DNA from 2 places in the Massilimicrobiota sp. mt181 genome. Region 2 is predicted to be linked to the other one. Evidence: a T-box and tRNA genes for the amino acid it is inferred to sense, from the RefSeq annotation. Region 2 holds a T-box; the other holds one or more tRNA genes.
The links. A T-box is a leader RNA that pairs with one kind of tRNA and senses whether it is charged. The one in region 2 lies ahead of serS (serine--tRNA ligase), so its partner is inferred to be a tRNA-Ser.
Positions count from the first base shown of each region.

Region 1: it encodes a tRNA-Ser, which carries the amino acid that the T-box ahead of serS (serine--tRNA ligase) is inferred to sense. The anticodon was not compared.

Region 1 covers NZ_JBVAYN010000007.1:30,688-42,093, forward strand. The annotation lists gene ACZYT4_RS05600 (biotin--[acetyl-CoA-carboxylase] ligase) at 1-901, opposite strand, end outside; gene ACZYT4_RS05605 (DMP19 family protein) at 1,001-1,501, shown strand; gene ACZYT4_RS05610 (acyl carrier protein) at 1,559-1,780, shown strand; gene ACZYT4_RS05615 (magnesium transporter CorA family protein) at 1,814-2,740, shown strand; gene ACZYT4_RS05620 (aminotransferase-like domain-containing protein) at 2,735-4,078, opposite strand; gene ACZYT4_RS05625 (6-phospho-beta-glucosidase) at 4,212-5,540, shown strand; tRNA gene ACZYT4_RS05630 (tRNA-Ser) at 5,637-5,727, shown strand; tRNA gene ACZYT4_RS05635 (tRNA-Asp) at 5,756-5,832, shown strand; gene ACZYT4_RS05640 (NUDIX hydrolase) at 5,880-6,410, opposite strand; gene ACZYT4_RS05645 (RluA family pseudouridine synthase) at 6,640-7,614, shown strand; gene ACZYT4_RS05650 (ROK family protein) at 7,675-8,595, shown strand; gene mnmA (tRNA 2-thiouridine(34) synthase MnmA) at 8,720-9,853, shown strand; gene recD2 (SF1B family DNA helicase RecD2) at 9,853-11,406, shown strand, end outside.
Region 2 covers NZ_JBVAYN010000017.1:15,742-27,147, forward strand. The annotation lists RNA gene ffs (signal recognition particle sRNA small type) at 1-50, opposite strand, end outside; gene ACZYT4_RS10040 (MarR family winged helix-turn-helix transcriptional regulator) at 248-670, shown strand; gene ACZYT4_RS10045 (YczE/YyaS/YitT family protein) at 663-1,319, shown strand; gene serS (serine--tRNA ligase) at 1,330-2,607, opposite strand; T-box leader at 2,648-2,837, opposite strand; gene ACZYT4_RS10055 (GNAT family N-acetyltransferase) at 2,875-3,378, opposite strand; gene ACZYT4_RS10060 (hypothetical protein) at 3,544-3,690, opposite strand; gene ACZYT4_RS10065 (dicarboxylate/amino acid:cation symporter) at 3,925-5,268, opposite strand; gene ACZYT4_RS10070 (DUF4230 domain-containing protein) at 5,349-5,960, opposite strand; gene ACZYT4_RS10075 (DUF6054 family protein) at 6,108-6,458, shown strand; gene gyrA (DNA gyrase subunit A) at 6,513-8,972, opposite strand; gene gyrB (DNA topoisomerase (ATP-hydrolyzing) subunit B) at 8,988-10,913, opposite strand; gene recF (DNA replication/repair protein RecF) at 10,897-11,406, opposite strand, start outside.

The DNA.
Region 1 (11,406 bases), on a different contig from region 2:
CCTCATCAGTCTGGATTTTTAATGAGGCATCTTGGTTGATGTCTAAAACATATGCGCAGTAAGTACGATTGTTTTCATAAACTGTAATATTCTGATTTAACACATAAGAGTGTTGACGATAAAAATCTAAGAGCGCAGGATGAGATAAGTTTTGATAATCCTGATAAAAAATATTCAAAAAATCAATGATAAACTGTTCACGCGAAACAAATTGTGGACAAAAATCTTCCAAACAGGCAGCACTTTGTTTTAATTCATCAGGCATAGAATAAGAATGAATATTCACACCTATGCCTACAATCATATTTTCTATTTGAGCAGTATTCATTTCTAAAGAAGCTTCACATAAAATACCAGCAACCTTATAATCATCAATCATAATATCATTGACCCATTTGATTTGAGGTTTTAATGAATAATTTTTTTGAATTGTTTTAACCAGTGAAACTGCTAGACAGGCCGTAATCTTTAATGAATCATAAATAGATAAATGGGGTTTTAATAAGAAAGAAAAATAAAGCCCCTTATAGGCAGGAGAATGAAATGATTTACCATTTCTGCCTTTTCCGTTGGTCTGATATTCCGCAATCACAAGATCACCTTGTTGATGTATTCCTCTTTTGAGATAATCATTCGTAGAATCAACACTTTCAAGGTATTCAATGTGAGTAAAAAATGAAGGGATATGGGGCTTAATGTTTTCAATCAATAAAACATCATTGTCATCAGTTAGACAATATCCTTTTTTTGTTGATGATAAAATATGATATCCTTTCTCTTTTAATTTTTTAATGCTTGTTGATATTGTCATGCGAGAAACCTGAAGCTTTTGACTCATATCCTGACCTGATACATATTCGTTTTGATATTGTTTTAATATTTTTAAGATTTCTTTTTCCATAATTGTATTATACGCATCTTTGAAAAAAAGATAAAGTCATATTTTTACGACTATACATTTCAAATGAAAAAGTATAAAATAATATGAGGAGGTGTTCATATGCCCACAATTGAAGATGTACTGGATGATTTGACTTTAAGAGCCAGTGAGATTGTATCAAGACAAGATCATAGTCACATTGTTATGGATTTATATAATATTATCTCTCAAAAATGTGAAAACGGAGATTTACTTAATGAACTTAATGGAATTGAAAGAGTCTTTTATCTTTGTCAGACTTTTTATCTGATGATGTCCAGTGGTGGAATGGAAATGTATTATCGTCAGCCTTCTGGTAATTTTGCTAATGAAACAGTGGAAGCATTATTGGAGATGAAAGCAGAACGCACAGCTTTAATACTTGATCGTGCAAATGGTCTTTTTCATGAAGGTATTGTGCCAGAAGATCAAGAACTAAGAATGGAAGAATTAAAAGGATTTGATTATAGTGAAGTTCCATGGCTGTTTGATTTGTTGGATCATGAATTTCAGCAGTTAAAAGAAGACATGGAAGATTTAAGTTTAAAATATATTTTGGCACATAAAGAGGCTTTTATGTAAGAAAAGAGATTGTTTTTTGAAAAGCTTATGATTATAATGAAAACGAGGTGAATAGAAATGGATTATTTTGATAAAATAAAAGAGAGATTATCATCAAAATTAAAAGGTCAGGAACTTACAAAAGACTCTTCATTTAAAGATTTAGGCATTGATTCTTTGGATTTGGTTGATTTGGTTTTTGAATTAGAAGAAGAAATTGGTGTAGAATTTGAAGATGAAGAATTATTAAAAATTAAAACAGTTCAAGATTTATTAGATTTAATTGATTCAAAGAAATAGGGGTAAAGCCCCTTTTTTTGTAGGAGGGAATATATGATTTATCAGATTGATCGTCAAAAAGAAGTTGTCAATATTGAAGATATTCAAGAACAGCATCGTTATATTGCTATGATGGATTTAGAAGAATTAAAATCTTGTTATCAAAAACTTGGCATTGAAAAAGCTTCTATTCAACGCTTAGAAGATCCTTCTTTGTTTCATCAGAATATGATTATCCCTGCATATCATTATTATTTTGGTTTAATCCATTTGATTAATGCACGAGATATTTTTGTAAAAAAAGATTCACTAGCTTTATTTATTTTTAAAAATTTGTTTTTGGTTGTTGTGATAGATGATGAAGATCACCATATTAATCAGGTTTTCCAGTCATCCAGTGATTATGTTCTCCAAAAAGATGCTTCCATCACAAGACTGGTTTATTATTTCTTAAGTGATTTACTGGCAAGTGATTATCAATATATCGAAGAATTACAGGATGAAATCGAAGAATTGGAATCTCATGAGGAAGATTCGATGAACTTTACAAATCAAACAAGGCAGCTCAATAAAGAATTATTGCTGTTGAAAAATTATTATGAAAATCTGATGACGATTGGTGAGGATTTGGAGATGAATCATCATCATATTTTTGATGACGACGATTCTAGATATTTTGAGATTTTTACACGCCGTATTGAACGTTTATCCAAAAATGTGGAAATGTTAAGAGAAATTCTGAACCAGGCTAATGCGGCTCATCAGTCAAGAGAAGATTATAAATTAAATAAGACCATGCAATTTTTTACAGTTGTGACAACTATTTTTCTGCCATTAACCTTGATTGCAGGATGGTATGGAATGAATTTTGAAAACATGCCTGAACTCAAAAGTATTTATGGATATCCAGCTGTTATTGCTTTAAGTCTGATTGTTGTGATTGGTTTGATTATTTTATTTAAGAAAAAGAAATTTTTATAAAGATATAGTGTCCAAAAAAGTCTGATAAAATAAAGGAAGTGCTTCTTTTAAATCAGAACTATGAATACGTGCTAGACTTAAACGTATAGAGTTTTGAAAATGTGAGATGTGATAGAAACATCTTTCATTTCGTGCTATGTGAACATGTTTTTGAGCTAGATTTTGTTGAAATAAATCAAGATTAATGGGTACGAGAAATTGGATGGTTAAATAATAACCGGAATAACTAGAAATCACTTTAATGAGCTGATGATCCCAGCTTTGAGTGATTTTTTTAATAATCTGATAATCTTTTTTGAGATGATTTTGTAATTGCTGGACTTGTTTTTGATAGAGAGAACTTTTAATATAGGATTCTAAGGTTGCCTGAGAAATCAGTGAAGGCAGCTGATAAGAATAATAGTAAGACTGATTCATCATCATCTGAAAGGTTTCTTGAAAATCTTGGTGAATAATAGCGGCTCCAATACGAATATAAGGAATTGTTTTAGAAAAACTGGTCAGATAGATACAATTTTGTCCTTCCATATAATAAAAAATCGGTAAGTAATGCGAAGACGATGAACAGTGTCCAAAATAATCATCTTCAATAATATAGACATTGTATTGAAGAGCCAGTTTGGCAATTCCTTGACGGATTTTTGTTGAATAAGTTGTGCCAAGGGGATTGTGGTTTCTAGGAATCGTATAGAAAAATTTAATATCATATGTTTCAAAAAGTGATTTGAGTTCTTTAAGATCAATACCATTTTCATCGCGGTTGATGGTCAGAACAGGTAGAGATAAAGATTTAAGAAATTGGATATAATAACTATACGTTGGTTCTTCAATCAAAATATAGGAATGATGATTAGGGAATGTGATGGATGAAAGAAATGATAACATTTGTGTAACACCCTGAATTAAATAAATGGAACTTTCCTGCGTATAAATGCCCATTTCAAAAAAGAAGTCAGCTAATGTCTTTCGTAAAGATTGAACACCTTGTAAAGATAAATTCAATGATGATTCACTATATTCTTCAATGGCTAAAGAGAGGCAATGTTTCGCGTCTACAAGCGATGTGGCTTTGACCATAGGATTTCCTGTTTCCAAAGAAAAAATTTGGGATGAAGGGGCAGGTAAAAGAGGTATTCCCAAAATATAAAAACCACTTTGTGCTTTCGCGTAAATAAGATGACGATCAATTAATAGCTGATAGGCTTTGATGACGGTTTCTTTACTGCAGTGATATTGTTGAGCTAATGTATGAATAGAAGGCAAACGCTCCCCTTGATGATATGTCTGGTCTGCAATATCTTTTTCTATAAGCATAGCTAAATGTTCGTATTTTTTCATGTTTTTCATCTCCTTAAAATCATCATAACATATATATTACATAAATTGTACCGGTATAATTACCTATTCCTTTTCTTGTGTTTTCTATAGGAGTCTATATAATGAAATTATCAAGAAGAAAGAGGTGTCAAAGATGAACAAAGATGGTGTTAAAATTGTCACAATCGGAGGAGGAAGTAGTTATACTCCAGAATTAGTAGAAGGATTTATTAAAAGATATGATCACTTACCAGTGAAAGAATTATGGTTAGTAGATATTGAAGAAGGTCGTAAAAAATTAGAGACTGTTGGTGCTCTCGCAAAACGTATGGTGAAAAAAGCAGGACTGCCAATGAAAGTCATTTTAAGTTATGATCGTAGAGAAGCTTTAAAAGATGCGGATTTTGTTACAACACAAATGCGTATTGGACGTTTACCAGCACGTGTGCTTGATGAAAGAATTCCTTTAAGTCATGGTTTGATTGGTCAGGAAACAAATGGGGCAGGAGGTATGTTTAAAGCGTTCCGTACAATTCCAGTTATTTTGGATATTGTGAAAGATATTGAAGAGCTATGCCCTAATGCTTGGCTAATCAACTTTACAAATCCTGCTGGAATGGTTACAGAAGCTATTTTAAGATATACAAACTTTAAAAAAGCGATTGGTCTTTGTAATGTTCCAGTCAATATGGTTGCTGGATTTGCGAAAATGTTAAATGTAGAAGAAAGTCAGGTCACAATGGAGATTCAAGGTGTTAATCACTTTATTTTTGCGACAGATGTCTTTGTGGATGGTGTGTCACGTTTTGATGAATTATTACATCAATATGCTTATTTAAAACCAGAAGATACAATTCAAATGAAAAACTTCGTTTCATTGCCATATTCTCCATCATTTATTAAAGGTTTAAAAGCCATTCCATGTCCATATCATAATTATTATTTCTTTACAAAAGAACAATTGGAAGAAGAATTGGAACAATTCAAAACAGGAACAGTGCGTGGAGAAGTTGTCAGCAAGACAGAAGAAGAATTATTTGAATTATATAGTCATGAAGAGTTAGCTGAAAAACCAGAACAGTTAGCTATGCGCGGTGGTGCTAAATATTCTGATGCAGCTTGTAATCTGATTGCTTCTATCTATACAAATAAAGGTGATATTCAATATGTTGATGTCAGAAATAATGGTGCGATTGCAGATTTACCAAAAGATAGTGCTGTAGAAGTTGCATGTCGTATTACAGCTGATGGTCCAAAACCATTAGCAACTGGTGAATTGAAATTGCCAATTAGTGGATATGTACAGATGATGAAAACTTTTGAACGTCTTGTGATTGAAGCAGCAGTACATGGTGATCGTGATTTGGCTGTTACAGCTTTAAATATGAATCCTTTATGTCCAAGTGATGAAATTGCTAATATTGTGATTGATGAATTACTAGAAGCTCATAAAGATTATTTACCACAATTTTTCAATAAATAAAGAAACTGGATTTTTTCCAGTTTCTTTATTTTAAAGTTTTTTCATTTTCCTATTGAAATGTGAAAAAAGGTATGCTATTATATTAAGGCAACTGATGGAGACATACTCAAGAGGCTGAAGAGGCGCCCCTGCTAAGGGTGTAGGTCGGGAAACTGGCGCGAGGGTTCAAATCCCTCTGTCTCCGCCATTGTATAACCCTTGGCAGTTGATATATTGGTCTGGTAGTTCAGTTGGTTAGAATGCCGCCCTGTCACGGCGGAGGTCGCGGGTTCGAGCCCCGTCCAGACCGCCAATATAAAAAAGCAAGTTATCCTTATTTGGATAACTTTTTTTGTGCTTTTATGAATAATATTTTTGATAAGCATACATAACAGCTATAACGGTTTTTGCATCTACAATGTCACCATCAAGGACTTTTTGATAAGCATCGTCTATATCCAATGTCAAGACATCAATAAATTCATCGTCATCTCCTTCTAAAGCATCATCAACTTCCTTAAAATCAACAGCTTCATAGAGATAAAGCCATTCACTGGTATAACCGGGAGAAGGTAAGACTTTCATAATGAATTTCATATCCTTGGCACGATAGTTCGTTTCTTCTTCTAATTCACGAAAGGCACAATCTTTTGGATCTTCATCTTTCTCCAGTTTTCCAGCAGGAATTTCGATAGTTTGAATGCGATTGGGATATCTAAATTGTTTCACAAATATGATTTGATGATTCTTAACAGCTAGAATACAAACACCACCATGATGATAGACAACTTCACGATAGGCATGTTGACCATCTTCAAGTTCAACTTCTTCTCTGGTGACCTGCATAATTTTACCATCATAAATGATTGATCTATTTATTTCTTTTTCCATGATTTCATCACCTCGATGTCATTATAACATAAAACGAAAAGAAAGTATGCGGGGGAGCATACTTTCTTGTGTCTCTATTATTTACACGTTAGGGTGATAATAGGGGGTATGTTTAAGTGACAACCACTTAACATATTTAATTATAGCAGAGTTTCAAAAGATGTAAAGGCTTTCAAATAAAATTGTATATTTTTTTAGTGTTTTTTGATAGAATGAAAGTGGTGATGAAATGAAAACATTATTAATAGATGAGAATTATGAAAACCAAAGAATAGATAAATATTTAAAAAAATTATTGTGTCAGGCACCACCACAAATGATTTATAAAATGTTAAGAAAAAAAGATGTGAAAGTCAATGGTGTCAGAGTTAAAGAAAACTATATTTTAAAAAAAGGAGATCAGGTTGAGCTTTTTCTATATGAAGATCGTTTTTTAGCATTAACGAAACCACAAACTATATTTGATTTAGAAATTCAATTTGATGTTTTATATGAAGATAACAATGTTTTGATTGTGAATAAGCCATCAGGCCTATTGGTTCATGAAGATAGTCATGAAGATATGAATACATTGTCTAATCAGGTTTTGACATATTTGTATCAAAAAGGAGAATATGATCCTCAAAAGACATTGGGATTTACACCTGGACCTGTTCATCGCTTGGATCGTAATACAAGTGGTATTGTGATTTTTGGAAAGACCATGCGTGCCTTGCAGGATTTAAATGAAATGATGAAGAAACGTCATTGCATCGAAAAAACATATTTAACCATTTGTAAAGGTTATATGCCCAGTCGTGAATTGATTGGTTATATGAAGAAAGATAGTGAACAATCTCTCGCAAAAATAGTGTCTCCATCAACACCAGGAGCACTTAAAATGCATACGATTGTTGAAAATATTCAAAGTAATCAGAAGTATTCATTATTGAAAGTCAAACTTGTGACAGGAAGAACACATCAGATCCGTTTACATTTATCGAGTGTTGGGCATCCTATTATTGGTGATGCGAAATATGGTGATTTTGAACTTAATCGTTATTTGAAAAAAACATATCATTTCCAAAATCAGTTTTTACATGCTTATTCCATAAAATTTATCAAGCCAATAGGTTCTTTAAAATATTTACAGGATTATCAAGTGACTTGTCCATTACCAAAGAATCTGGAAGCTTTGAAAAAAGCTTTGTTTCTAACAAAATGACCTATGAAAACAGCTGGTTTTATTGTATAATAAATATAAATCAAGGGAAGGAGAACTAAGATGAAATATTATATCGGGATTGATTTAGGAGGAACAAACGTACGTACTCTTTTGGTTGATGAAAATGGACAATCATATAGTGAAGTTAAAGATGCAACTGAAAGAGAAAATGGACCAGATTATGTTTGTTCAAAAATTATAAGACAAATTGAAAGCTTAGATTGTTCAGTTTGTGGAGGCATTCATAATGTTCAGGGAATTGGTATTGGTGTGCCTGGGCCTGTTGATACAGAACATGGTGTGATGATTATGGCAACAAATTTGCCTGGATTTGAAAATTACCCTATCTGCGAAAAACTTTCAAGCCGCTTTAATTTGCCTGTATTTATTGATAATGATGCCAATGTTGCTGGATTGGCAGAAGCTTTGTTAGGAGCTGGAAAAGGAAAACCAACTTGTTATTATATTACAATTTCAACAGGAATTGGTGGAGCCTTTGTTGTGAATGGTCAATTGGTTTCTGGTGGAAGAGGACATGCTGGAGAAGTTGGAAATATCATTGTAAAAAACAATGGTTATAAATTTGGTGGATTGAACCCTGGAGCTGTGGAAGGTGAAGCGAGTGGAACAGCGATTACCCGTAAAGGTAAAGAAATTTTAGGTGAAGATCGTGTCAATCATGCTGGAGATGTTTTCAGATTAGCTGATGAAGGTGATGTCAAGGCAAAAGGTATTGTTGATGAATGTGTGAGTGAACTGGCAACTATGTTAGCTGATATTGCCCATACTGTTGACCCACATTGCTTTATATTAGGCGGTGGTGTTATGAAATCTAAGAAATATTTCTATGATCAGCTTGTTGAACAATTTAATGCGAAAATTCATGTTGGAATGAGAGGACATATTCCAATTTTAGAAAGAGAATTAGAAGATTGTGGTGCTATTGGTGCTGCAATGCTTCCAATGTCAAAATTAAAATAATAGAGAAACTGATGAAGAGTAGTTAGAAAACTCTTTATCAGTTTTATTTTTATCTGCTTGTTTCCATTATTTTTACTTTATAATTGGTAAAGAAAATGATAGAATATGCAAGAAGGAGGCGCCTATGAAACAAAGAGTCGTATTAGGTTTAAGCGGTGGTGTTGATAGTGCAGTTGCTGCTTATGTATTAAAAGAACAGGGATATGAAGTTATTGGTGTTTTTATGCGTAATTGGGATTCATCTTTAAATAATGATATTTTAGGAAATCCTACCAATAATGATGAAATTTGTCCACAGGAAAAAGATTATAATGATGCTAAAAAAGTTGCTGAACATTTAGGGATAGAATTAAGAAGAGTTGATTTTATTAAAGAATATTGGGATCATGTTTTTACCTATTTTTTAGAAGAATATGCCAAAGGAAGAACACCAAATCCAGATATTTTATGTAATAAGCATATTAAATTTAAGGCTTTTTTAGATTATGCCAAGTCAATTGATGCTGATTATATTGCGACTGGTCATTATGCGCGTGTTGAACATCATGATGGAGCGGATTCTGTAATGCTGAGAGGTGTTGATTCTAATAAGGATCAGACATACTTTTTATGTCAGTTAAATCAGACACAACTACGTTCTTCGTTATTTCCAATTGGTCATATGACAAAACCTGAAGTCAGAAAACTGGCAGAAGATTTGAAGTTACCGGTTGCCCATAAAAAAGATAGTACAGGTATTTGCTTTATTGGTGAAAGAGATTTTAGGGAATTCCTTAAAAACTATATACCAGCAAAACCAGGAAAAATGGTGGATATTGAAACACATGAAGTTGTGGGAGAACATCAGGGAATCATGTATTATACTATTGGTCAGCGTAAAGGTTTAGGTATCGGTGGTCCAGGTGATGCCTGGTTTGTCGTTGGAAAACAATATGATGATAATATACTCTATGTGTGCCAGGGAGATCAGAATCAATGGTTGATGAGTGAAGGTGCACTGATTACAGATGTCAATTGGATCAGCAGTCAAAGACCAGAAGGAGACTTAGAATGTACTGCTAAATTCAGATATCGCCAAAAAGATAATGATGTCTCTATTCGATTTGTGGATGAAACAACAATTTATGTGACTTTTAAAAATCCAGTAAAAGCTGTGACACCTGGACAAGCTGCTGTTTTTTATCAAGGAGATGTTTGTCTTGGTGGGGGAACGATTGAAAAGGTTTATAAAGATCAAAAGGAGATCACATATTTATAATGTTAGAATATACAGGAATTATTAGTCGCATTAAATTTTATAGTGAGGAGACAAAATTTATTGTCTGTTATATTGATAGTGAACAGGAAGATAAACCAATTCTTGCAACGGGCTATATGAGTTATGCGAATTTGCAGGATAAATATCATTTTAAAGGCGATTACATAATTCATCCTAAATATGGGAAACAGTTTCAGATTCAGTCTTATGAAATTGTCTTAGCGAATGATGAAAGTGAAATCATTCGCTATTTATCTAGTCCGTTATTTAAAGGTATTGGTGAAAAACAGGCAACTGCTATTGTTGAAGCTTTAGGTCAAGATGCCTTAAGTAAAATTAAAGAGGATAAACATGTTTTAGATCATATCCGTGGTATGAGTGAAACTAAGCGAGAAACGATTGCAGGAGTTTTATCTTCACAGGATTTTGATCAGGAAGTATTGATGTTTTTTATGGGACATGGTATCAGTACACGTCATTTGGCATTAATTCAAGCAACTTATCAGGAAAAGACTTTAGATATTTTACAAAATAATCCTTATCAACTGATTGATGATATTGATGGTATAGGCTTTAAAACAGCTGATGATTTAGCTTTGAAGATAGGTGTTGATCTTTATGATTCACATCGTATTCAGGCGGCCATTGTTTATGCTTTAAAAGAAGCCTGTTTTCAAGATGGCAGTACCTATCATGATATAGATGCTATCAGGAGAAGATTTCATCGTTATATCCCTCAAGTCAGTGATGAAACATTTGAAGAAAACTTACAGGAAGTCTTAGATCAACAAAAAATCATTCTTGAAGAAGGACGATATTATCCATATGATTTATATCAAAGTGAAATAAATATTGCCAAGACGTTTCAAAAATGGCTTCATGCGCCATTATATGAATATGAAGACGATGAAATTCAAGATCTTTTAAAAGAATTAGAAGAAGAGTTATCTATCCAATATGATGATTTTCAAAAAGAAGCGATTACTCTTTTTTTGAAACAATCAGCAATGATTATTACAGGAGGTCCAGGAACTGGAAAGACAACGATTGTCAATGCGATTATCAAGCTTTATCAACGTTTAAATCCAGATCAGACTTTAGCTATTGCAGCGCCAACTGGTAGAGCAGCAAAACGTTTAACAGAAGTCACAGGAATTGAAGCTTCTACAATTCATCGCTTGTTAAAGTGGGATTTACATACCAATACTTTTGCGGTTAATGAAAAAAATCCATTAGATGTCGATTTGTTGATTATTGATGAATTTTCTATGGCAGATTCTTTGTTGTTTTCACATCTTTTATCAGCATGTCGTAAAGTCAGTCAAATTCTTTTGATTGGTGATGATCAGCAGCTGCCATCAGTTGCACCAGGAAATGTTTTAAAAGATTTATTAAGCTGTGGACGTGTTCCTACAATTGCTTTACATCGTATTTATCGTCAATCTCAGGAAAGTGGTATCATTCAGTTGGCCCATAGTATCAGAAATGATCAGTATGATGAAAATCTCTTTTTTCAATACAAAGATATCCATTTTCAGACATGTGCATCCTAT
Region 2 (11,406 bases):
GCTACCTTCCGGTCCTGACATGGTTCGAAGCCGCCTATTGTAATGGCAAAATCTATTATAGCATATTTCCTCTACAAATCAATAAAAATTTCTATTTACCAATAAATCCTTTTTCCCGTCATAAAATGTTTACTCATCATAAGATTATGACTATTTTCAAGTGATTTTAAAGATTATCTCATACTTGACATAAAAACATGATAATATTACAATATAGTTTGAATTCAAACTATATAGGAGTGTATCTATGTTAAATCAGGAAATACATTTTTTATTATTGAAATGCTTTCATTACAGTAACAAGATGATTGTTCAAAAAACATCTGAACTTGGTCTTTATCCAGGTCAACCTAAAATATTGGAATGTCTTTTAGAAAAAGATGGGCAAACCCCAAAAGAAATTGGAAAGACATGTGTCTTAGATAAATCAACAATGACAATCTTACTACAAAAAATGGAAAAACAGGGATTGATTTATCGAAAATCACATCATCATGATAAACGTTCAATTCAAATTTTTTTAACAGATTCTGGTCATAAGCTTGCATTAAAAGTCAAACAAATATGCTATGAAGCAGATTCTATTGCTTATCAATCTTTAAAAAAAGAAGAAGTTAATGACTTATTGAATCAAATCATTCAAAATTTTCAGGAGGCATATCATGAATAAGACGATTTTAAGATATTTTTATTTTTTATTAGGACTTTTTATTAATTCATTTGGAATAGCATTTATTACAAAGAGTGCTTTAGGGACATCACAAATTTCAAGTATCCCCTACGTATTTAGCTTGTATTTTACAAATTTAAGTTTTGGAACAACAACATTTATATTTAATATGATTTATATTCTATTACAAATTATGATACTTAGAAAAAATTTCCGTCCTTTTCAATTTTTACAAATCATTGCTAATATTATTTTTAGTATGTTTGTTGATTTAGGTATGTTTATGATGAACTGGTTTCAACCAGAAACATTCATTATCCGTTTTATGAGTCTTATTATTGGTTGTATCATTTTAGCTTTAGGTATCAGTATCGAAGTTGCTCCTGACGTTATTATGGTTCCAGGTGAAGGTATTGTCAAAGCAATCAGTGACGTAACTCACAAAGAATTTGGGCTTATTAAAGTTTATTTTGATGTGACACTTATTGTGATTGCAAGTCTTTGTTCTTTTGTGTTTTTTCATTCTTTACAGGGTGTTGGTTTAGGTACAATTATTTCTGCTATAACAGTAGGTAAATTTGTTTCAATGATTAATCGTCATTTTCCACTTATTCAGCATATTCGTCAATTAAGTATAAAAAAAGGTTAAGATTTTGATCTTAACCGATTTTTTCTTTTCCACCCATATATGGTCTTAATACTTCAGGAATAGAAATACTTCCATCCTCATTATAATTATTTTCAATAAATGCAATAAGTGCACGTGTACTTGCTAGAACTGTATTGTTAAGAGTTGCGACATAATATGTTCCTCTTTCACCTTTTGTACGAATACCTAAACGTCTAGCTTGCGCATCTCCTAATGTAGAACAAGATCCAACTTCAAAATATTTTTTCTGTCTAGGTGACCATGCTTCTACATCACAAGATTTGACTTTTAAGTCAGCTAAATCACCACTACAACATTCTAGTGTTCTCACAGGAATATCTAAACTTCTAAATAACTCAACAGTATATGACCACATTTTATCATACCATTTCATAGCATCTTCAGGTTTACATAAAACAACCATTTCCTGTTTTTCAAATTGATGAACACGATAAATACCACGTTCTTCAATACCATGAGCCCCTACTTCTTTTCTAAAACATGGTGAATATGAAGTTAATGTAATTGGTAAATCTTCTTCTTTCACAATCTGATCTTTGAATTTACCAATCATACTATGCTCACTTGTACCAATCAGATATAAATCTTCACCTTCGATTTTATACATCATCGCATCCATTTCTTCAAATGACATAACACCAGTCACAACATCGCTTCTGATCATAAATGGAGGAATACAATAAGTAAATCCTTTATCAATCATAAAATCTCTCGCATAAGATAACATTGCTGAAGAAAGTCTGGCAATATCTCCCATCAAATAATAGAAACCATTACCACTTGTTCTTCCACTTGCTTCTTTATCTAATCCACCTAGCTTAGTAATGATATCAGCATGATATGGAATCTCATAATCAGGAACAAAAGGATCCCCATATTTTTGAATTTCTACATTTTCACTATCATCTTTACCAATAGGTACACTATCATCAATAAAGTTAGGAATTTTCATCATAACTTCTTTTAATTTTGGGCCTAATTCAGCTTCCTTGGCTTCCAATTCTTTTAAAGTATCAGCCATTTCAGTAACTTTTCTCTTATTCTCTTCAGCTAAATCTTTTTTTCCTTCACGCATAAATTGTCCAATTTCTTTAGATAATGTATTACGCATAGCACGAAGTTCGCTTGCCTTCGTAAGAGCTTCACGATATTCTTTATCTAATTCATAAGCTTCATCAACTAAATGTAAACGATCATGTTGAAATTTTTTTCTCATGTTTTCTTTTACAGATTCTGGATTTTCTCTAAGTATAGCAATATCAATCATTTTTCATGTCTCCTTTTCAATAAAATAAAAAGCACCTTTCACAAGGGACGAATTCATCGTGGTGCCACCCTATTTCTTATCAAACTGATAACTTTAATGAGATAACGGTTCAACCGGAAGTGATTAGCTTCTCTTATTGGTAGATTTCAATGTTTCCTCATACTGATTTACACCAACCATCAGCTCTCTATCATGATTTCACATTTACTTATCCAATGCAACGATTTGATATACTGATTATAGCATAAGACTTGATAATTTCAATAATTATTTAATTAAAGAATACATTATCATGTCATGAAACTCCCCATTTTTAAAGCCATTCTTACGTAAAATACCTTCACGTTTAAAACCACATTTTTCTAAAACTCTTTGTGAAGCATGATTATAATCAAAAGGTGCTGCAAAAATTCTCTCTATATCACTATGCTCAAAAATCAATAGACATGCCTGTTTCACAGCTTCACTCATAATGCCTTGTCCCCAGTAATCATATCCTAGATAATATCCTATTTCTCCACTTCTTCGATAAATATCTTCCTGCCTTAAAACAGAAATACTTCCTACAACATGTCCTTCATATTCAATCGCAAAAGCAAATATTTCATTTTCATCAACAGCTAACATAGCATCTATATAATCATAGGCATCCTGTAAATGATATGGATAGGGTATACGATCTGTTAAATTATTTAAAACTCTTGTATCATTAATAGATTTTTGTAAATCTTGTGCATCTTCTCTTTTCCATTTTCTAATCAAACAACTCATCTTTATAACACCTCTATTTCTTGTAAAAAATTATATCATTTTTATGATGTTAAGCCAATTGATCTGTATATTGACAATCAAAATGACATAAACTATAATGTAATTGAAAAAGGAACAGCCGATAAACGGTTATGCCTTAGATTAAATTAAGGAAAAATAACTACCTCAACTTTGTCCGAGCAAGAGGTAGTTATTTTTTGCTTTTTTATCCTTATCGATAATGATAAGAAGCAATTTCACAATCAAACTTATTAAAGTCATGATAAATGTCAGTATTCTTAACACCATCATGACCATCTCATAAGATGTCATGTCTATCACCTCCGTCTTTCATATTTCCATCTCTTGATGGATATCTATGTCAACGAAGGATAACGTGCCTTCGTCCCACGACCAAGGCATAACCACCTACCGTTATTGCTATTCATGCACACTATATCATTCATAAATAGACAATTGTATAAAGTTTAGTAATAATGATTTTATTTTATAAATTGCTTTTAGCAAATATCATAAAATTAAAAATAAGCTCTATAATGAGCTTACTTAACTGTTATAAATATCTTCATCTAACATATTTTCTTTTTTAGCAACAATAACAGAAGTTGCTGAATCTCCAACAACATTCAATGATGTTACAAGCATCTCAATTGGTCTATTGATTGCCAAGATTAATGAATAAGCCAACAATGCACCATCATTTGTATACCCCATACCTGTTAAAATCGTAAATAAGATGACAGCTCCAGCACCTGGTGCTGCGGGTGTACCCACTGATGCAATTAAAGCAAGAAATGCAATAATAGCCATAGACGTCAAAGTCACATCATAACCAGAACTTGCCGCAATAAAGATAGCTGCAATGACTTGCATAATAGCTGTACCATCCATATTTATTGTCATTCCTAATGGTAAAACAAATGAAGCTATTTCCTCACTTACACCTAATTCATTCACAGTTGTTTCTTTATTAATTGGTAATGTTGCTGCACTTGATGATGTTGAAAAACCAAATAAAGCAACTTTGGGAATTTTATGCATAAATGGTTTTGGATTAATTTTTCCCATCACCATAAGATAAATTGGATAAGCAATAAATAGATATATAATTAAAGCCAAAAGAACTGTTACAACATAAGCTAATGCTGGTAATAAATAATCAATACCATATATAGCAAATGTTCTTGTTAATAAGCAAAATATAGCATATGGCGCACATTTTGTAATAACAAATGATAAACACACAGAAATAATATCGCTGCACTCAATTAATAATTTCTTTAATGTCTTTGTTTTATCTTTTAATTGATTCATTGCAAGCCCAATCGCTACTGCTAAGAAAACAACAGCTAAAACATTACCATTATCCATAAATGCATTAATTAAGTTATTGGGAATAACTGAAACAATAATATTTAATGGATTAGAACCTACAGTTCCTTCCTGAATGACTAAGTTATCTGCATGTACAGCATTAAATGCTCCCAGTTTATAAACAATAGAACCAATAATACCTGCCCATATAAGAGCACAAACCGTTGTAATAAGGAATGTTCCTATTGTTTTAGAAGAAATTCGTCCTAACTTCTTTGTATCTGTGATAACACAAATAGCTAAAATGATAGATACAAACACCATTGGAATAATAATTAATTGTAATGCATTCACAAACAATTGCCCTACAATATAAAATAAACCAATTGCACTATTAGCTCCTTCTGCAGTAATATCTTGAAATAATACATTGTTAATGGTATTCCATAATGATTCCTGTCCACTAGCTAATAAATTTTCTCTCAATAAAATACATCCAAATCCAGCAATTAAACCACAAATTAAAGCAATAATCATTTTCTTTGCTAATTTCTTACCACTTTGACTTGAATTCATATATAACCTCCCATTTCTATACCCAAACTTCTAACATTATACTATAATATCTTCATATTTCAACAAAAAATGACAGAACCTTAAGATTCTGCCACATTTATTTGAATTTTATAATCATCTGAAGAATCATACAATGACTCTACAAATGTCTGTATTGTTTCTTGAGCTTTGTTTTGAGCTTCTTCTAACAAGCCTTTTTCCTTCGCTTTGCTTTCCATACTCTCTTTTTGATCAATTGCAAACTGATTATAATCCGTAATACTTATCTGATTAAATATATTTTTTGTTTCATCAAAAACTTCAATACTTTCCTGATCAATTTCATGAGATAAAATCTTAGCTTGTGGAATTGTAATGTCAATATTTTGACCATGAACATTCACTTCTACTAAACTCATATCAATTCCAGCTTTTATTTTACCATCATATGATAAAATAAAGCTTTTTGTTGTAAAAGGCACTTTCCATCCATAAAAAGTTGCCTGATTTTCATATTTTCCCATATTTGTATAATTATATTCTACACTTGCTAATTCACTGATACTTTGAATTTGCTGTGATAATAAATCACTTGTTATTTCTGTTGGTTCCTCACCACTAGGCCACACCTTCCCAATAAAAAAGAAAATAACTGCAATAACAATAATAATTATTATATTCTTTAAAGTTTGACTGATTTGTATTTTTTTCATAAATTTCACCTACTTTTATAGATATTGTAGAAAAGTTCAAGATATTTGTCAAATATTGTTGAAATAATAGAATCATAAAATTTTATTCTATAAAATACACAGTTTTTTCAAAAATTCATGATAATCTATATATAAGGAGGGATTATCATGTCTAAATATTCTTGTGAACTTCATGGTTCTTTTAAACCTTTCTGTCAATTTTTAAAAGATGAATTGATAAAATCAAGTTTTTCTGCTTCTATTGAAGATGAGCATTATTATGATATTCATGATGTTCATGTTGGTATTTTAATTTTAGAAAGATATAGTTATTCAGGAAGCAATCGATTAAGCTTATCTATAACGATAACAGAATATCAAAATCAAATGCAAGTCACTGCCATAACTTCAGGTGGAAGCCAAGCTTTATTTTTTAAAATCAATACTTTAGGTGAAGATGCTTTTTTAGATAAATTCAAAGATGCTATTCATCAATATAAAAAGATTTCTCAAGAGTAGAAATCTTTTTATATGGGTAAAGTTATTAAAAAATAGTATGTCAATTACGACATACTATTCTTCTTTACTTTCTTCAGTTTCTTCTTCTGATTTATCAACAACTTCCACACTAGAAACAGTTGATCCTTCAGCAACTTTAATTAATCTGACACCTTGAGTATTTCTTCCAGCTAGTTTGACTTGTTCCATTGGAAGTCTAATCATAATACCTTCACTTGTCATAATTAATAAATCTTCATCACCATTAACAGCTCTTAAAGCCACTAATTGTCCAGTCTTTTCAGTTGTATTAATTGTTTTCACACCTTTACCACCACGATGTGATTCACGATAATCTTCAATTGGAGACATCTTACCATAACCATTTTCACTAATAGCCATAATATATTGTCCTTCTCCATTTGTTGTCATACCAACAACATGACTACCATCTACATTAATACCTTTAACACCAGATGCTGTTCTTCCCATTGGTCTGACATCATTTTCATTAAATCTAATTAATTTTCCATTAGATGCAGCTACTAAGATTTCTTCATTTTCTTGTGTTAATTTTACAGCAACCAACTGATCTTCATCTTTTAAATTAATTGCAATCTTACCAGATTGTCTAATATTTTTAAATTCTTCAATAGATGTTTTCTTAACCAAACCATTCAATGTCACAAAGAATAGATATAAATTCTTATCTTCATCAATATCTTCTTTATGAATAGAAATCATAGATTTGACACTTTCATCTTTATCTAGATTTAATAAATTGACAACAGGTAATCCTTTAGCAGTTCTACCAAATTCAGGAATATTATATCCTTTTAAACGATAAACTTTACCAAAGTTTGTAAAGAATAATAAATCATCATGTGTACTCATATGGATAAGAGCATCAACAATATCATCCTCATTTGTTCCCATACCTTTGATACCTCTACCACCTCTATTTTGTGTTTTATAAGTATCAACAGGCATACGTTTGACATATCCATTAGAAGTTAAAGAAATAATAACATCTTCAACTGGAATTAAATCTTCATCTTCTAAATCAAATGTTCCTTGAATAATTTCTGTTCTTCTCTTATCAGCAAACTTAGCTTTAATTTCTAATAATTCTTTTTCAATAATTTCTAATATTCTTTCTCTATTAGCTAAGATATCTTTTAAATCAGCAATAAATTCTAATAACTGTTTCAATTCATTTTCAATCTTTTCTCTTTCCAAACCGGCTAATCTTTGAAGCTGCATTTCTCTGATTGCTTTTGCTTGTCGATCAGACATATTAAATTCATCCATCAATCTTTGTTGAATAATTTCTGTTGTTCTTGATGAACGAATGAGTTCAATAATTGCATCAATTTGATCCAATGCTCTTTTTAACCCATCTAAAATATGAGCACGATCTTCAGCTTTCTTTAAATCATAAGCTGTTCTTCTTCTGATAACTTCTTCTTGATGATCAAGATAATAAGTAATCATTTGTTTTAAATTTAAAGTTTGAGGTTGATTATTAACTAAAGCTATTGAATTCACTCCAAATGTTGTCTGCAATGAAGTTAATTTAAATAATTGATTTAAAATCACTTCTGGTTGAACATCTTTACGAAGTTCAATCATAATACGAATACCTTCACGGTTAGATTCATCACGTATTTCTGTAATCCCTTCAATACGTTTTTCTTTAACATGTTCAGCCATTTTTTCAATTAAACGAGCCTTATTGACCATATATGGTATTTCAGTGACAACAATGGCTTTCTTGCCACCATGAATATCAATAATATCCGTTTTAGCTCTCATCACAATTAGGCCATTTCCTGTTTCATAAGCTTTTTTAATTGCTGATTTTCCTAAGATATAAGCACCTGTAGGAAAATCAGGTCCCTGAATATAATTTTCCATTAATTCTAAAATCGTAATATCAGGATTATGAGAAACAGCCAAAATCGCATCAATGACTTCGCCTAAATTATGAGGTGGAATATTTGTTGCCATACCAACTGCAATTCCGGTTGTTCCATTGACTAATAGATTAGGGAAACGTGATGGCATAACTTCTGGTTCTGATTCTTCACCATCATAGTTAGGAATAAAATTAACTGTATCTTTATTGATATCTCTAACCATTTCCATAGAAATCTTAGACATTCTGGCTTCAGTATAACGCTGTGCCGCAGCTCCATCACCATCAATAGATCCAAAGTTCCCATGACCATCGACTAACATATAACGATAACTGAAATCTTGAGCCATACGGACTAAAGCTTCATAAATTGAAGAGTCACCATGAGGATGATATTTCCCCATAACTTCCCCAACAATACGCGCTGATTTCTTATATGGTTTATCACTATAACATCCCAGTTCATTCATTCCATGCACAATTCTTCTTTGAACAGGCTTTAATCCATCTCTAACATCTGGTAAAGCTCTTTGAACAATAACTGACATGGCATAATTGATAAAGGATTGTTTCATTTCTTTTGTTAATGATCTTTTCTTGATTCCACGTTCTTCCATTCTTTCTCTCCTTTACTATAAGTCTAATTCTGCCATTTGTGCATTTTCTTGAATAAATTCACGTCTTGGTTCAACTTTTTCACCCATCAACATATCAAACATAGCATCAGCCTGCATTGCATCATCCAAATCAATTTGCCATAAAACACGATGTTCTGGGTTCATTGTTGTATCCCATAACTGTTCAGCATTCATTTCTCCTAAACCTTTATAACGTTGAATAGAAATTTTGGCATTTTCACCAAGCTCTTCTTTTTTCTTTTCCAATTCATAATCAGAATATAAATAATATTCTTCTTTTCCATGTTTCAATAAATATAATGGTGGTTGTGCTGCATAAACATATCCTTCTTCAATCAATGGTTTTAAGAAACGATATAAGAATGTCAACATCAAAATACGAATATGTCCACCATCAACATCGGCATCGGTCATAATAACAATTTTATGATATCTTAATTTACTGATATCAAATTCTTCTCCAATACCCGTTCCAAAAGCTGTAATCATTGAACGAATTTCAGCATTACCTAAAATTCTATCTAATCTCGATTTTTCAACATTTAAAATCTTACCACGTAATGGCAAAATGGCCTGAGTTCTACGATCTCTTCCCATTTTTGCACTACCACCGGCAGAATCCCCTTCGACTATGAAAACTTCACATTCGCTAGGATCCTTAGATGAACAATCAGCCAGTTTACCAGGTAAAGCAATACTGTCTAAAGCTGTTTTTCTTCTTGTCATTTCTCTCGCACGTTTGGCTGCCATTCTAGCACGACTGGCAACAATGGCCTTATTAACAATCACCTGTGCAGTATTTGGATTTTCTAATAAGAATTTTTCTAATGCTGTTGAAATGATATTACTTGCTATTTTTCTGACTTCAGCATTTCCTAACTTTGTCTTTGTCTGCCCTTCATATTGAGGATCAGGATGTTTCACTGAAATAATAGCCGTTAAACCTTCACGACAATCATCACCACTTAAAGAGTCTTCATCTTTTTTCAAGAAATTATTATTTTTTGCATAATTATTAATCACTCTTGTTAAAGCAAGACGGAAACCTTCTTCATGAGTCCCACCTTCATGTGTATTAATATTATTACAGAAAGAATAGATATTTGGCTGATAGCCATCATTATATTGCATACCAACTTCAACCTTAATATCATCTATTTCATCTTCCACATAAATAATTTCTTCATGAATAGGTGTCTTATTACGATTCAAATAAGCAACATATTCTTTAATACCACCTTCATAGTGATATTCATTTTTCTTGTATGGTTTTTGACGACGATCTTCTAAAATCAATTTTAATCCTTTATTTAAGAAAGCTAATTCACGGATTCTTTGATTTAATGTCTCATAATCATAAACCGTCGTTTCATCAAAAATTAAAGGATCAGCTTTAAAAATAACAGTTGTTCCTGTATCATCACAATCACCAATAATTTTCAAATCTTCAACAGGTTGTCCACCTTTTTCAAAGCGCTGATAATAAATATGTCCATCTCTATGTACATAGACTTCCAGCCATTCACTTAATGCATTAACAACACTGGCACCAACACCGTGTAGACCACCAGAAACCTTGTAGCCTCCACCTCCAAATTTACCACCAGCATGTAAAACAGTTAAAATTGTTTCGACTGTACTTTTCCCTGTTTTCGCATGAATACCTGTAGGCATACCACGTCCATTATCAATAACTTTCACAACATCATTTTCTTCTAAAATAACCTGAATTTCATTACAAAAACCAGCTAATGCTTCATCGATTGAGTTATCAACAATTTCCCAAACCAAATGGTGTAAACCTCTAGAAGAAGTTGATCCTATATACATACCTGGTCTTTTTCTAACAGCTTCAAGTCCTTCTAAAACCTGGATATCAGATTCATTATAACTGTGTTGAACTTTATTGTTTTCTTCCATAGCTTTCTCCTTTCACACATCCATTTCCAATGACAATTTTCTTTGCCTTATCAATTACCTGATGATGAATACCATCAATATTTGTTGAAGTAATAAATGTCTGCACTTTACCATCAATTAAATTTAATAGTTTTGTTTTTCTTACATCATCCAACTCACTCAAAACATCATCTAACAATAAAATTGGATATTCCCCAATTTCTTTTTTGACTAACTCCAATAAAGCTATTTTCATAGCCAACACTATTGACCTTTGTTGTCCCTGTGATGCATAAGTCAAAGCATCCTGATCATTTAAACAAATCCATAAATCATCCTTATGGATTCCATGATTTGTTTTTTTCAAATCAATATCTTTTTGATAATACTTTTGATAATCTTTCAATATACCTTCATAACTCATATCTTTATAATTGGTCTTATATTGAATTGTTAAAGTTTCCTTATGCCCCGCAATATAATCATACATTTTCATCGCAATATCATTCAATAA